3 regions of the Marinobacter gudaonensis genome follow, and region 3 is predicted to be linked to each of the others. Evidence: predicted binding sites of a transcription regulator. Region 3 holds the regulator's gene; each other region holds the start of a gene.
The links. The regulator sigma-54, encoded in region 3, starts transcription at its own class of promoters, with help from an activator protein. The targets are predictions, from matches to a motif close to ANTGGCATNNANNTTGCTNT.
Positions count from the first base shown of each region.

Region 1: the regulator sigma-54 is predicted to act here: its motif matches at 1,925-1,944, upstream of glnK (P-II family nitrogen regulator).
Region 2: the regulator sigma-54 is predicted to act here: its motif matches at 2,126-2,145, upstream of flgA (flagellar basal body P-ring formation chaperone FlgA).

Region 1 is NZ_FOYV01000001.1:2,798,323-2,802,501, forward strand. Features, by position in the region: gene speE (polyamine aminopropyltransferase) at 1-32, shown strand, start outside; gene BM344_RS12585 (ammonium transporter) at 135-1,406, opposite strand; gene glnK (P-II family nitrogen regulator) at 1,477-1,815, opposite strand; gene BM344_RS12595 (accessory factor UbiK family protein) at 2,210-2,464, shown strand; gene BM344_RS12600 (YifB family Mg chelatase-like AAA ATPase) at 2,525-4,051, shown strand; gene trmB (tRNA (guanosine(46)-N7)-methyltransferase TrmB) at 4,124-4,179, shown strand, end outside.
Region 2 is NZ_FOYV01000001.1:219,810-223,988, reverse strand. Features, by position in the region: gene BM344_RS01075 (MFS transporter) at 1-301, opposite strand, end outside; gene BM344_RS01070 (CheR family methyltransferase) at 305-1,132, opposite strand; gene BM344_RS01065 (chemotaxis protein CheV) at 1,169-2,098, opposite strand; gene flgA (flagellar basal body P-ring formation chaperone FlgA) at 2,283-2,984, shown strand; gene flgM (flagellar biosynthesis anti-sigma factor FlgM) at 3,140-3,466, shown strand; gene BM344_RS01050 (flagella synthesis protein FlgN) at 3,474-3,944, shown strand; gene BM344_RS01045 (pilus assembly protein PilB) at 3,964-4,179, opposite strand, start outside.
Region 3 is NZ_FOYV01000001.1:1,085,214-1,089,392, reverse strand. Features, by position in the region: gene rapZ (RNase adapter RapZ) at 1-763, opposite strand, end outside; gene ptsN (PTS IIA-like nitrogen regulatory protein PtsN) at 792-1,262, opposite strand; gene hpf (ribosome hibernation promoting factor) at 1,350-1,658, opposite strand; gene BM344_RS04935 (RNA polymerase factor sigma-54) at 1,762-3,291, opposite strand; gene lptB (LPS export ABC transporter ATP-binding protein) at 3,441-4,166, opposite strand; gene lptA (lipopolysaccharide transport periplasmic protein LptA) at 4,178-4,179, opposite strand, start outside.

The DNA of each region.
Region 1 (4,179 bases), 1.7 Mb from region 3:
TGGAAGACGAGGTTCGCCCGGAAGAGGGCTGATCAAACGCGCAGAGAATGACCAACCGGAACTGGCCAGCCAGTTCCGTGAAGGCAAAAAAAGGGGCGCCGGATGGCGCCCCTTCTTCGTTATGGAGTCAGCGCTTACTGCTTGCCGCTGACAAACTCCGGATAGGCTTCCATACCACACTCGGACAGATCCACACCTTCGTACTCGTCTTCTTCGCTGACCCGCAGGCCCATGACAGCCTTCAGGATGCCCCAGACCACGAGGCTGGCAACGAACACCCAGACGAAGATGGTAATGGCGCCAACAATCTGGCCGGTGAAGGTGACGTCGCCGTTGGTGAGCGGCACCAGCAGCAGGCCCAGCAGACCACAGACACCGTGTACCGAGATGGCACCGACCGGGTCGTCGATCCGCAGCTTGTCCATGGTCACGATGCTCAGGACTACGAGTACGCCGCCGATGGCGCCGAACAGAGTGGCAGTCAGCGCGCTCGGGGTGGACGGCTCGGCGGTGATGGTCACCAGACCGGCCAGGGCACCGTTCAGCAGCATGGTCAGGTCGGCCTTACCGAACATCAGGCGAGCGGTGATCAGGGCCGCGACGGCGCCACCGGCAGCTGCCGTGTTGGTGTTCAGGAACACCATGGCCACGGAGTTGGCGCTGGCGATGTCGCCCAGTTTCAGGACGGAACCGCCGTTGAAGCCAAACCAGCCCATCCACAGGATGAAGGTACCCAGGGTAGCCAGCGGCAGGTTGGCGCCCGGGAAGGCGCGGATTTCGCCGTTGGGGCCGTACTTGCCCTTACGGGCGCCGAGCAGGAGTACACCGGCAAGAGCGGCAGCCGCACCGGCCATGTGCACGATACCGGAACCGGCAAAGTCACTGAAGCCAAGGTCGCCCAGGGTGTACATGCCAAACACGGAGGCACCGCCCCAGGTCCAGGCACCTTCCAGCGGGTAGATAAAGCCGGTCATGAACACGGCGAATACCAGGAAGGCCCACAGCTTCATACGCTCGGCCACGGCACCGGACACGATGGACATGGCGGTGGCAACGAACACGACCTGGAAGAAGAAGTCAGAAGCGCCGGAGTAGATGGAACCACCCTCGAAGCCGTCTTCACGGCCGGCAAAATCGCCGAGCACCGCAGCGGTATCTACGTCGGCAATGCCGGACAGGAAGATGTTGCCGCCGTACATGATGGCGTAGCCGCACACCAGGTACATGATGCAGGAAATGGCAAACAGGGCCACGTTCTTGGTCAGGATTTCCGTGGTGTTCTTGGCACGCACCAGGCCGGATTCGAGCATGGCAAAGCCAGCTGCCATCCACATGACTAATGCGCCGCACACCAGAAAATAAAAGGTATCTATAGCGTACTGCAGGTGAAAGATGTTGCTTTCCATTTGAAGCCCTCCGCACGAGGCTTTTCAGGTTTAGAATTTTTTGCGTTGGCTGTTCTGCGTCAGAACTGGTTCACACCGCTTCTTCGCCGGTTTCGCCCGTCCGGATCCGGATGGCCTGTTCCAGTTCGGTTACAAAGATCTTGCCGTCACCGATCTTGCCGGTGTTGGCTGCCTTGGTAATGGATTCGATGACCTGGTCGAGCAGGTTGTCGCCGATGGCAACCTCCACCTTGACCTTGGGCAGGAAGTCCACCACGTATTCCGCGCCACGATAGAGTTCTGTGTGGCCTTTCTGCCGACCGAAGCCTTTGACTTCAGTGACGGTTACGCCTTGCACGCCAATCTCGGATAGTGCCTCACGGACATCATCCAATTTGAAAGGCTTGATGATCGCTGTCACAAGTTTCATTGCTTTCTCCTTGGTAAAGCCGTCCCAACATTGAGGGCCCGTCGGCCGTTTGTTGAGTTCGGGATGCTGCCACCTCGCACACCAATTGTGCGGATTGCGTACGAGAGCTTTAGCATCGGGTATGCCAACGCAAAAAAATTCATTAAAAACAACAATATGGTTTGCGGCCGTCCCAGAATGGAGCAAAGATGTGCACCAAAATGAAGCGCGCCTCCCGAGTGTGAGCCAAATTAGAGCAGGGCTCGCCCGGTCGGTGCGCAGTATACCGCTGACCGGCTACAGTATGGCAGTAGCTGCGGTGTGATACACTCCCACCGTTCGGTCAATAGTCGTCCCGTCTGGTGATATCCGGGCTTTATTGGAACGGCACTACGGGAATCAAGGGAGGTGACAAGTGAAAGGTCCACAAGATATTTTTGCCCAGCTGCAGGGCCAGTTCGGCCAGTTTGTTCCCGACATGGCCCGCGCCGCCCGGGAAGATTTTGAAACCCAGGCCCGGGCGGCGGTTATGGCCGTGCTTTCCCGTCTGGAGCTGGTAACCCGCGAAGAATTCGATGCCCAGCAGGCGGTGCTGATGAAAACCCGCGAAAAGGTCGAAGCTCTTGAGAAGCGGGTGGCGGAGCTGGAGAAGTCCCGGGCCGCGAACTGAGTTACAGGGCCCGGCAGGACGCCGGGTCAGTTATTGAATTACCGACCAGGGAAGGTTGTCATGCTAGCGATTGTCCATGCGCGCGCCATCATCGGCGTGTCCGCGCCTGCGGTTACCGTAGAAGTCCACCTCTCCGGAGGACTTCCTGCACTGTCTATAGTCGGACTGCCGGAAACCGGCGTCCGGGAAAGCAAGGAGCGGGTGCGAAGCGCCCTGCTCAACGCCGGCTTTGAGTTTCCGGCGCGACGCATCACCATCAACCTGGCTCCCGCTGATCTGCCCAAGGAGGGCGGCCGTTTCGACCTGCCTATCGCCCTGGGCATTCTGGCGGCCTCCGGCCAGATACCGGCCGACAGCCTGACCGGCTGCGAGTTTCTTGGTGAACTGTCCCTGGATGGTGCCCTGCGACCGGTCAAGGGGGTGCTGCCTGCGGTGTTGGCGGCACGGGATGATGAGCGGGCGCTGCTGGTGCCGAAAGCCAACGCCGGTGAAGCGTCCCTTGCAAGCCGGGATGATGTGCTGGCCGCCGGACATCTGCTGGCGGTGTGTGAACATCTCAGTAGTCGGGCCCGGCTGGTGCCGGTGGCTCGTTGCTCGCTGGCCCGGGACGCGCCGTCGGACGGTCCGGACCTGTCGGAAGTCCGGGGCCAGCGGGTACCCCGGCGTGCACTGGAAGTGGCGGCAGCCGGAGGCCACAACCTGCTGTTTTTCGGGCCACCGGGCACCGGTAAGAGCATGCTTGCCAGTCGACTGCCGGGCATACTGCCGGCGCTGGAAGACGCCGCGGCCATGGAAGTGGCCAGCGTTCACTCTGTAGCCGGCTTGCCGGTGCGTGAGGGACGTTGGCGCGAGCCACCCTTCCGGGCGCCCCATCACACCGCGTCTGCCGTTGCCCTGGTGGGAGGTGGCAGCAGCCCGCGACCGGGAGAAATCTCACTGGCCCATCAGGGCGTATTGTTCCTCGACGAGCTGCCTGAGTTTGAGCGCCGGGTGCTGGAGGTGCTTCGGGAGCCGATGGAGACCGGCGAGATTGCCATCAGTCGCGCGGCGCGGCAGGTCCGGTTCCCCGCCCGGTTCCAGGTGGTGGGCGCCATGAATCCCTGCCCCTGTGGCTACAGCGGCCACCCCAGCATCGAGTGTCAGTGTACGCCTCAGCAGGTGATGCGCTATCGCTCGAAGATTTCCGGCCCGCTCCTGGATCGCTTCGACCTGCATATCGAAGTACCAGTGCAGGGTGGCAGTGTGCTGATGGCGGAGGGATGCGACGGAGAGAGCAGTGCCTCCGTGCGCGAGCGCGTGATTGCGGCGCGACAGCGCCAGGGGCAGCGGCGTTGCCTGAACGCAAATCTCGCAGGCCGCGATCTCCAGGCAGCCTGTCGGCTTGATACCAGAGGGGAGCAGCTGTTGTCAGGTGCCATGGAGCGGTTGGGGCTCTCGGCCAGGGCCCTGCACCGCATCCTCCGGGTAGCCAGAACGCTCGCCGATCTGGAGGGCTGTGACCAGTTGGCGCACAGCCACCTGGTCGAGGCCCTTGGCTATCGCAATCTGGATCGGCAACAGGGCGGGCAGTCCTTGGTCTCCGCCTGACGCGCACCACTCTGGTAAACTGGTGGCAAATCTCGATGAACAACTCCCGCTGCCTGCGGTTAAGGATTGCAGATGACTGACCAGAACAACCCGCAAGATCCGAAAGACACGGCCGCGGAATCGCCGGT
Region 2 (4,179 bases), 870 kb from region 3:
ACGCCAGGCACAGCAACAGGAAAGAGCCCGCCCAGGACGCCGTGGCGCCAACGAGGCCAGCCACTATGCCCATTATGGCGCCGAGCAGCATGACCCGCTTGCGCCCCACCCGCTCCATCAGCCAGGTTGCGGGTTTGATAGCCAACACGGTGCCCACCACCACAAGACCCACCGGAAGCGTGGCCCACTCGGGCGCCGGAGCGAGCAGGCGCCCCTGGATACTGCCGATGAACACAATGAAAGGCGCCGTACACATGGCCAGCGCCTGTGCAGCAACCAGAACCCAGACATTCAGGGGCATGGGTTATTTTTTCCTGTAGATGATGCCCGGGTGACACTGCACCATTTCGTAGAGATGCGGCAGCCCGTTCAGTGACTCGGATGCCCCCAGCACCAGATAACCGCCGGGGTTCAGGGTGGCGTGAATCCGGGTAAGGATGTCTTTTTTGAGGTCCGCCGAAAAGTAGATCAGCACGTTGCGACACATCACGATGTCGAACTTGCCCAGCATGTAGCGTTCCAGCAGATTCAGCTCCTTGAATTCCACCATGGTCTTGATCTGGGGCTTGATCTGCCAGCCGCCATTGAGAGAGGGCGTGAAGAACTGCTTCTGGCGATCTGGAGAGAGACCGCGGCCAATGGCGATCATCTCGTATTCGCCCTTGCGGGCAACCTCGAGGACGCTCTTGGAAATATCCGTCGCGGTGATTTTCACGTCCCGCAGTTTTCCTGGCCGTAGGCGGCGGAATTCTTCCACGATCATCGCGATGGAATAAGGCTCCTGCCCCGTGGAACAGGCGGCCGACCATATCCGTAGCGGCTGGCTGCCCTTGCTTTCCGCAAACTCGGGAAGCAGTTTCTCCTGCAGGATACGGAACGGATGACTGTCCCGGAACCAAAGGGTTTCATTGGTGGTCATGGCGTCGATGACCACCTCGCGCAGACTGCCCCGCCCGGGCCGACGCAACCGATCGAGAAGCTCACCCAGAGAATTGAGAGTGTTCTCCTCCAGGATCCGGCGCAGCCGACTTTTCACCAGATACTGTTTATTGTCACCCAGCAAAATGCCACAGGCATCCTGCAGGAACGACTTGAAGGCTTCATATTCCTGTGGGGTTATATCCGCTTTCATTGGGTCTCTGTTCTGAGTGAATCGATCGGCTTCCCATCAACCCTGGTCGATGATGTCCATCACCCGCTCGGCGAGTTCGTCGGGACTGAACTTCGCCATGAAGTCGTCTGCCCCGACCTTCTTGACCATGGCCTGATTGAACACGCCGCTGAGCGAAGTGTGGAGCATCACGAATATGTCCTCCATCGCGGGGTCACCTTTTACCTTGGTGACCAGCGTGTAACCGTCCATCTCCGGCATTTCGACGTCAGAGATGATCAATGAGAAGTGATCTCGTGCCCGGGAACCGTCGGCCGTTACCTCCTTGAGGTACTCGTAGGCCTGCTTGCCGTCGTTCTTGGTGACCACCTCCATGCCGATGGCCGTGAGGCAGCGCTCGATCTGCCGACGGGCGACAGCGGAATCGTCAACCACAAGCACCGGCAGGTGCCCGGGCACCCGATCGGCACTCTTGCTCAGGACCGCTTCCGTAACGTCCTCACCGAGCGGAGAAACTTCTGCAAGAATCTTCTCTACATCTATGATTTCGACCAGCTTATCATCAATCCGGGTGACAGCGGTAAGGTAAACATCCTTACCGGCACCCTTCGGTGGCGGGAGAATCTCCTCCCAGTTCATGTTCATGATGCGATCGACGCCGGTCACCAGGAAGCCCTGGGTCTTGCGGTTGTATTCGGTAATGATCACGAAGCTGCTGGCAAGCTCTTCCTGCGGAATGCCCGGCAGCCGGATGGCCATGCTCAGATCGATAATCGGGATAGTCTCGCCGCGGATGTGAGCGACTCCCCGAACCACCTGACGGCTGTTGGGGATGGAGGACAGCCGGGGGCACTGAAGCACTTCCTTCACCTTGAAGACATTGATGCCATAAATCTGGCGCCCCCGAAGCCGGAAAAGAAGCAGCTCAAGACGGTTCTGCCCTACCAGTTGCGTACGCTGGTTAACACTGTCCAATACCCCTGCCATTTGGTTTCTCCTGGCTTGCCGATTGCCGACGGCATATATCTTGCTGGTTACTCGTGTAAACGTGGAAAGACGGGAATTTGTCGCCCCACTGCCGATCAGCCCGGTTAACGGCCGACCGTGCCGAATCATTAATGCATTCGGCAGATCCACACTGATACCAACAGCATAGGACAAACTGATACGTATGCGCATCACCAATTTGGCTCTGATCCTGGTAATGTCCATCGCGAGTGGACCGCTGATGGCCGAAACCACGGCCGGACAGATCCGGAAGGCGGCGGTGGCATTTCTCCAGGCCTTTGCGACGGAACAGGCGGGCCAGGGTTACACCGTGACCTTCGAGCCCGGCGCCATTGACAGCCGCCTGGCGCTGGCCGAGTGCGCCGCGCCGCTGGAGGTACAATTCAGTGGTGATCCCTGGAAAACAACCAGCCCCTCCCTGCTGGTTGCCTGTGAAGGCGAGCGTCCCTGGCGGATGTTCGTTACCGCATCACTCTCCATCAAGGGCCCCGCCCTGGTGGCCGCTCGCCCCCTGACCCGTGGCGAGCGCATCACCGAGGCGCTTCTGATGAGCCATTCAGTGGAGGTAAATGCCTCCCGGCGTGGTGTCATCACCGACCCTCGCCAGGCGGTCGGCATGGAGGTCCGGCGCTCGGTCAATGCCGGCTCGCTGATTACCCCGGACATTCTCTCGGCTCCGGATGCCGTTGCCCGGGGTGACCATGTTATTATCACCGCCCGAAGCGGCAACTTCTCCGTGCGCTCCCGAGGCAAGGCACTGGCCAGTGCCAGCATCGGTGAGCAGGTCCTGGTTGAAAACCTGCGGTCCTCCCGCACTATCAAGGCGAATGTGGTAGGCCCGGGTCAGGTCGAGATTCCCATGTAGTCGGCCACCGGCAAGCGCTTGCCGAGGCGGCAAGGCTCTGCCCTGTAAAATCTGTCAAAAAAAGGTTAAAGAATTCGGCACCGCAGCCGATATGCAGATACAAACTCGAGTTAATGCCCTGTAAACAAGGGCTCATCAGGCAAGCAGGTACGATTATGTCAGTTGACTTTAATGGAATTGGCCCCGGCCAGGTCAACACCCAGAGAACCACGGCCGACAAGAGCACGGGCAACCAGAACACCCAGCCCGCAGCGCCGGAACAGGCGAAATCCCAGGCGCAGGGCGCCCGGGGCGACAGCGTCAGCCTGAGCAACCAGGCCAAGAATCTGAAACAGCTGGAACAGAAGCTGGGCGATTACCCGGAAATGGACGACGATCGCATCGAACAGATCCGCACCGCCCTGGAAAACGGCACCTACAAGGTCGATGCAGAGAAGCTGGCCCAGAAAATGCTTGAGATGGATGAAAGCATTTTCGGATGAGTAAATCATGGCCGCAATTGATGACCTGAAAACCCTCCTCGCCCAGGATATCAGCCAGCTCGACGAACTGGCCGATGTTCTGGGCAGGGAAAAGACCCTCCTTGGTAATTCCGATCTCCGCCAACTCGAAGCCCTGACGCAGGAAAAGAATCGCTTGCTGGGTGCTATCCGCGAACGAGCGAAACAGAAAATCCGCACTCTGGTCCAGATGGGCTATCGGCCTGAAAACGGTGAGCCTTCCCGGTTCATTCGCAGTGCAGGGCTGATTGACGTGACGGAGCTCTGGCAACAGGCCGACAGCAAGCTGAAAACCTGCCAGGCGCTGAATCAGACCAATGGTCGGGTTATCAGCCACCTGCAAAAGCGGCTTTCACGCCTGACGGACATTTTCCGCGGCGCCACGGGCCAGCAGAAACTTTACGGTGCCAGGGGCGAACAGACCTCGGTTTCAAGCTCCACCGTGCTCGCCAGCGCCTGACCCCGGCGCTGGCCGGGCGCTAGCGCGTGTACAGGGTCATTCGCGAATCCGGGTGAAACCGGATATTCTGGATGCTCACGTTCCCCATGGAAGCACCGTGACCGCCGGCGACCCGGATATTGTCCATGCGTATCTGCTCGATTCGCTCTGGCAGCGCGAGGATAACGGCACCATCGTCCCGGACCCGAAAGCGTGGTTCGCCGTCCCGATAATGCACACCGGACACCCTCAGGTC
Region 3 (4,179 bases):
CGGTACAGCCGATGGAGATGGTCATATAGCTACGATTACTGTCGGCGAAGGATGGCAGCCAGTTATCCAGGAACGTCGTCAGGTCTTCGATCATTTTTCGAGTGGACGGCTCCTGTTCAAGGAAATCGATAACCGGCTGGTCGGTGCCCACATATTTGCGCAGACTGGTGTCCCAGTAAGGGTTGGGTAGGCAGCGGACATCAAAAACGTAGTCCGAATCCAGGGGAACACCGTGCTTGAATCCAAAGGACTGGAACAGCAGAGCCAACTCCTGGTCCTTGCGACCCACCACCCGTTGTTTGACCATGTCCCGCAGTTCGTACATGGACATGCCAGTGGTGTTGATATACAGGTCTGACAGCTTGGACAGCGGCTCCAGCAATGTTTTCTCGCTGCTGATTGCCTCCCGCAGCGAGGTTTTGTCGTCGCTCAGCGGATGTTTGCGGCGTGTTGCGTGGAAACGCTGAAGCAGCGACTGTTCGTCGGCGTCCAGGAAAATGATCTCCACAGTAACGCCGGTACCCTGAAGACTGCGGTAGATGTCCTCGAAATTCGCCAGTTCTCCCGACAGGTTGCGGGCGTCGATGCTCACTGCCATCTTGCCCAGCCGGCCCGGACTGGCCTGGCCTGCCGCCTCACGGGTGAGCGGGAACAGAAGGCCAATGGGAAGGTTGTCGATGCAGTAGAAGCCAAGGTCTTCAAGCACATGAAGTGCCGTACTCTTGCCCGAGCCGGATCTGCCACTGACGATGATCAGCTTCATGACCAAACTTCCTCTGCTGTGGTAGCTCTCATCCGCCCGTAGCGGTCATGCGTTCGTAAAGCGTTCGGGCATCCTGGCACTGCCGGAGTCGGTCACAGAACGACCGCTCATTGAACTTTTCGGCCAGTTGGCTGAGAAGTTCGAGGTGCTCGCTGGTGGCCTCCTTGGGCACGATCAGCGCGAAAATCAGGTCGACCGGCTGATTATCGATGGCGTCGAAGTCGACGCTTTCCTCGAGGGTCATCAGCACGCCCACCACGTGATCCAGCCCTTCAAGCCGACAGTGCGGGATCGCAATACCCTGGCCAATGCCGGTGCTGCCCAGGCGCTCGCGGGCAATCAGATTGTTGAAAATCTGGGTTTCGCTGAGCGTGTTGTCCTGCTGGTTTATCTGCTCGGCAATAAACTCCAGGGCCCGTTTCTTGCTGGAGGCCGCGACCCTGCATAGGGTCAGCTCCGGCGCAAGAATGTTGTCTATGGTCAGGGATGTGTCGCTCATGGATCGACTGGGTTTCCGTTAAAAAAAAGGCTGCGACACGTCACTCGTGTCGCAGCTCGATTGTATGAATTACACCATAACAGCCGGTTAACGAGAGCCGTTTCCGTGCATCCGGTCTACATTCTTTTCCTTGTGCTTGAGGATCTGGCGGTCCAGCTTGTCGATCAGGGCATCGATGGCCGCGTACATGTCCTCGTTTTCCGCCTTTGCGTGAATCTCACCACCAACCACGTGCAGTGTGGCTTCCGCGATCTGGCGCACCTTTTCCACTTCCAGGGTAACCTGGCAGTTACTGATGTGGTCAAAGTGACGCTCGAGCTTCTCGAACTTCTCTGAAACGTAATCCTTGAGTGCGGGAGTCAGTTCTACGTGATGGCCTGAAATATTGAGTTGCATAGGCGTCTCCTGTTGTCATCGTGCCGGCTCCGGAGAGCCGGTCTGGGTGCAGGCGCCCTTGGCGCCGGCGAATACTGCGTTGCGTGCCGCTCCCCGTAAGGGATCAGACCAGCCGCTTGCGCTCGTTGGAAGGCGGAATGTGCATGGCCTCCCGGTATTTGGCAACGGTGCGTCGCGCAACCTTGATTCCCTGTTCTCCTAGCATGGCTGCAATTTTACTGTCGCTCAACGGCTTTTTGGGCGTCTCCGCGGCAATCAGCTTCTTGATCATGGCCCGGATTGCCGTTGAGGAGCATTCGCCGCCCTCGTCCGTGCTTACGTGGCTGGAGAAGAAATACTTCAGTTCGAAAATGCCCCTCGGGGTGTGCATGTACTTCTGGGTAGTGACCCTTGAGATAGTTGATTCATGCATCTCCACGGCCTGGGCAATGTCCGAGAGTATCAGAGGCTTCATGGCCTCCTCTCCATGGTCCAGGAACCCCTGCTGGTGCTCGACGATGCGCGTGGCCACCTTAAGTAGTGTTTCATTCCGGCTTTGCAGGCTCTTGATAAACCACTTCGCCTCCTGCAGCTGGTCCCGCAGATAGGTGTTGTCGGCGCTACTGTCTGCACGCCTTATAAGTGAAGCATAGCTTGCATTTACCCGAATGCGCGGGGCAATTTCCGGATTCAGTTCCACCCGCCAGCGGCCGTTGTGCTTGCGCACAATCACGTCTGGAATTACATAGTCTGGCTCGGCGCGGTCAATGACATCGCCCGGCCGCGGGTTCAGCCCGGTAATCAGTGCCAGTACTTCCCTGAGCTGATCTTCTTTCAGCCGGCTGCGTCGCAGCAACTGGGCGTAATCACGGTTGCCCAGCAGATTGATGTAGTGGGTGATCACCAGCCGGGCCTGGGCCAGCCAGGGAGTGTCCGGTGGCAACTGGTTGAGCTGGATGAGCAGGCACTCTTGAAGGTCCCGGGCGAAGACGCCTGGTGGGTCGAAGTGCTGCAGGCGGTGCAGCACCGCTTCCACTTCGTCCAGTTCGAGGGGATCTTCCTCAGCCTCATCCAGCAGCCCGGCGTGAATGTCTTCCAGGGAGCTGGTCAGGTAGCCGCGCTCATCCACCGCATCCATCAGGGCATGAGCAATGGCCTGGTCCCGTTCGCTCATGGGCGTGAGGTTCAGTTGCCACTCCAGGTGATCCTGCAGGGTTTCTGTCGGTGAGTTGCGAGTCTCGAAATCGTGGTCGTTCTCGTCGTCGTTACGGGCCGCCGGCGCGGGTGCGGACTGGTAAATATCGTCCCAGGCAGTATCGACCGGCAGGTCATCGGGGATGTTGTCGGGGATGTCGTTTTCCGAGGCCCAGTCCGGGCCGTTCTCGCTTTCGTCCCAGTCGGTCTGGGTTTCGGTCGGGGATTCGGCGGTGTGTTCCGAGGATTCGGATTCGCCCGATTCCGGGCCTTCGGAGGAGGCGTCAGGGTGGTCATCGTCCTCGGAGGTTTCCAGCATCGGGTTGGATTCCAGTGCCTGCTGGATTTCCTGCTGAAGGTCCAGGGTGGAAAGCTGTAGTAGCCGGATCGCCTGTTGCAGCTGGGGCGTCATGGTCAGGCTCTGACCCAGCTTTAACTGTAAAGAGGCTTTCATAACCATGGTTCAGGATCCGTCACTCATCAGCGCTTCGTGCCTTAGCCAGTAAAAAGTCGTTATATGCCGGTTACTTGCCTTGGGTTTCATTTACCCTAGCAAGTTCTTTGCCGAGTTTACTTGCTGCAGGTCATCAAAACAATCCGCACTTGGTATCACAGCCTGAATTCGTCGCCCAGATACACTTCCTTGACCTGTTGGTTGGCCAGGATGGCATCGGCGTTGCCGGAGGCAATAATGTGGCCGCCGGAAACGATATAGGCATTCTCGCAGATATCGAGGGTCTCTCGCACGTTGTGGTCGGTGATCAGTACCCCGATGCCCTTATCGCGCAAATGGCGAATGATGTGCTTGATGTCACTGACTGAAATCGGGTCAACACCTGCAAAGGGTTCGTCAAGCAGAATAAACGCCGGCTCCATGGCCAGGGCCCGGGCTATTTCCACCCGTCGCCGTTCGCCACCCGACAGCGCCATGCCGACACTGTCTCGAATGTGGGTGATGTGGAATTCTTCCAGCAGCTCCTCCAGCTTTTGCTCCCGCTCGGCGCGACCCATGCCCCGACGGGTTTCCAGGATGGCCATGATGTTGTCGCGAACCGACAGCTTGCGGAACACCGAGGCTTCCTGGGGCAGGTAGCCAATGCCCTTTTGGGCGCGACCGTGCATCGGCAGGGGGGTGATATCGCGGCTGTCGATGGTAATGCGGCCACGATCAGCGGGAACCAGCCCGACGATCATGTAGAAGCAGGTGGTTTTTCCCGCCCCATTGGGACCCAGGAGCCCGACAATCTCCCCGCTGCGGATTTCCAGGGAAACGTCAATGACCACCTTCTTCTGCTTGTAGCTTTTTGCCAGGTTGCTGGCTCTCAGAACTGCCATCGGAATCCTGTTT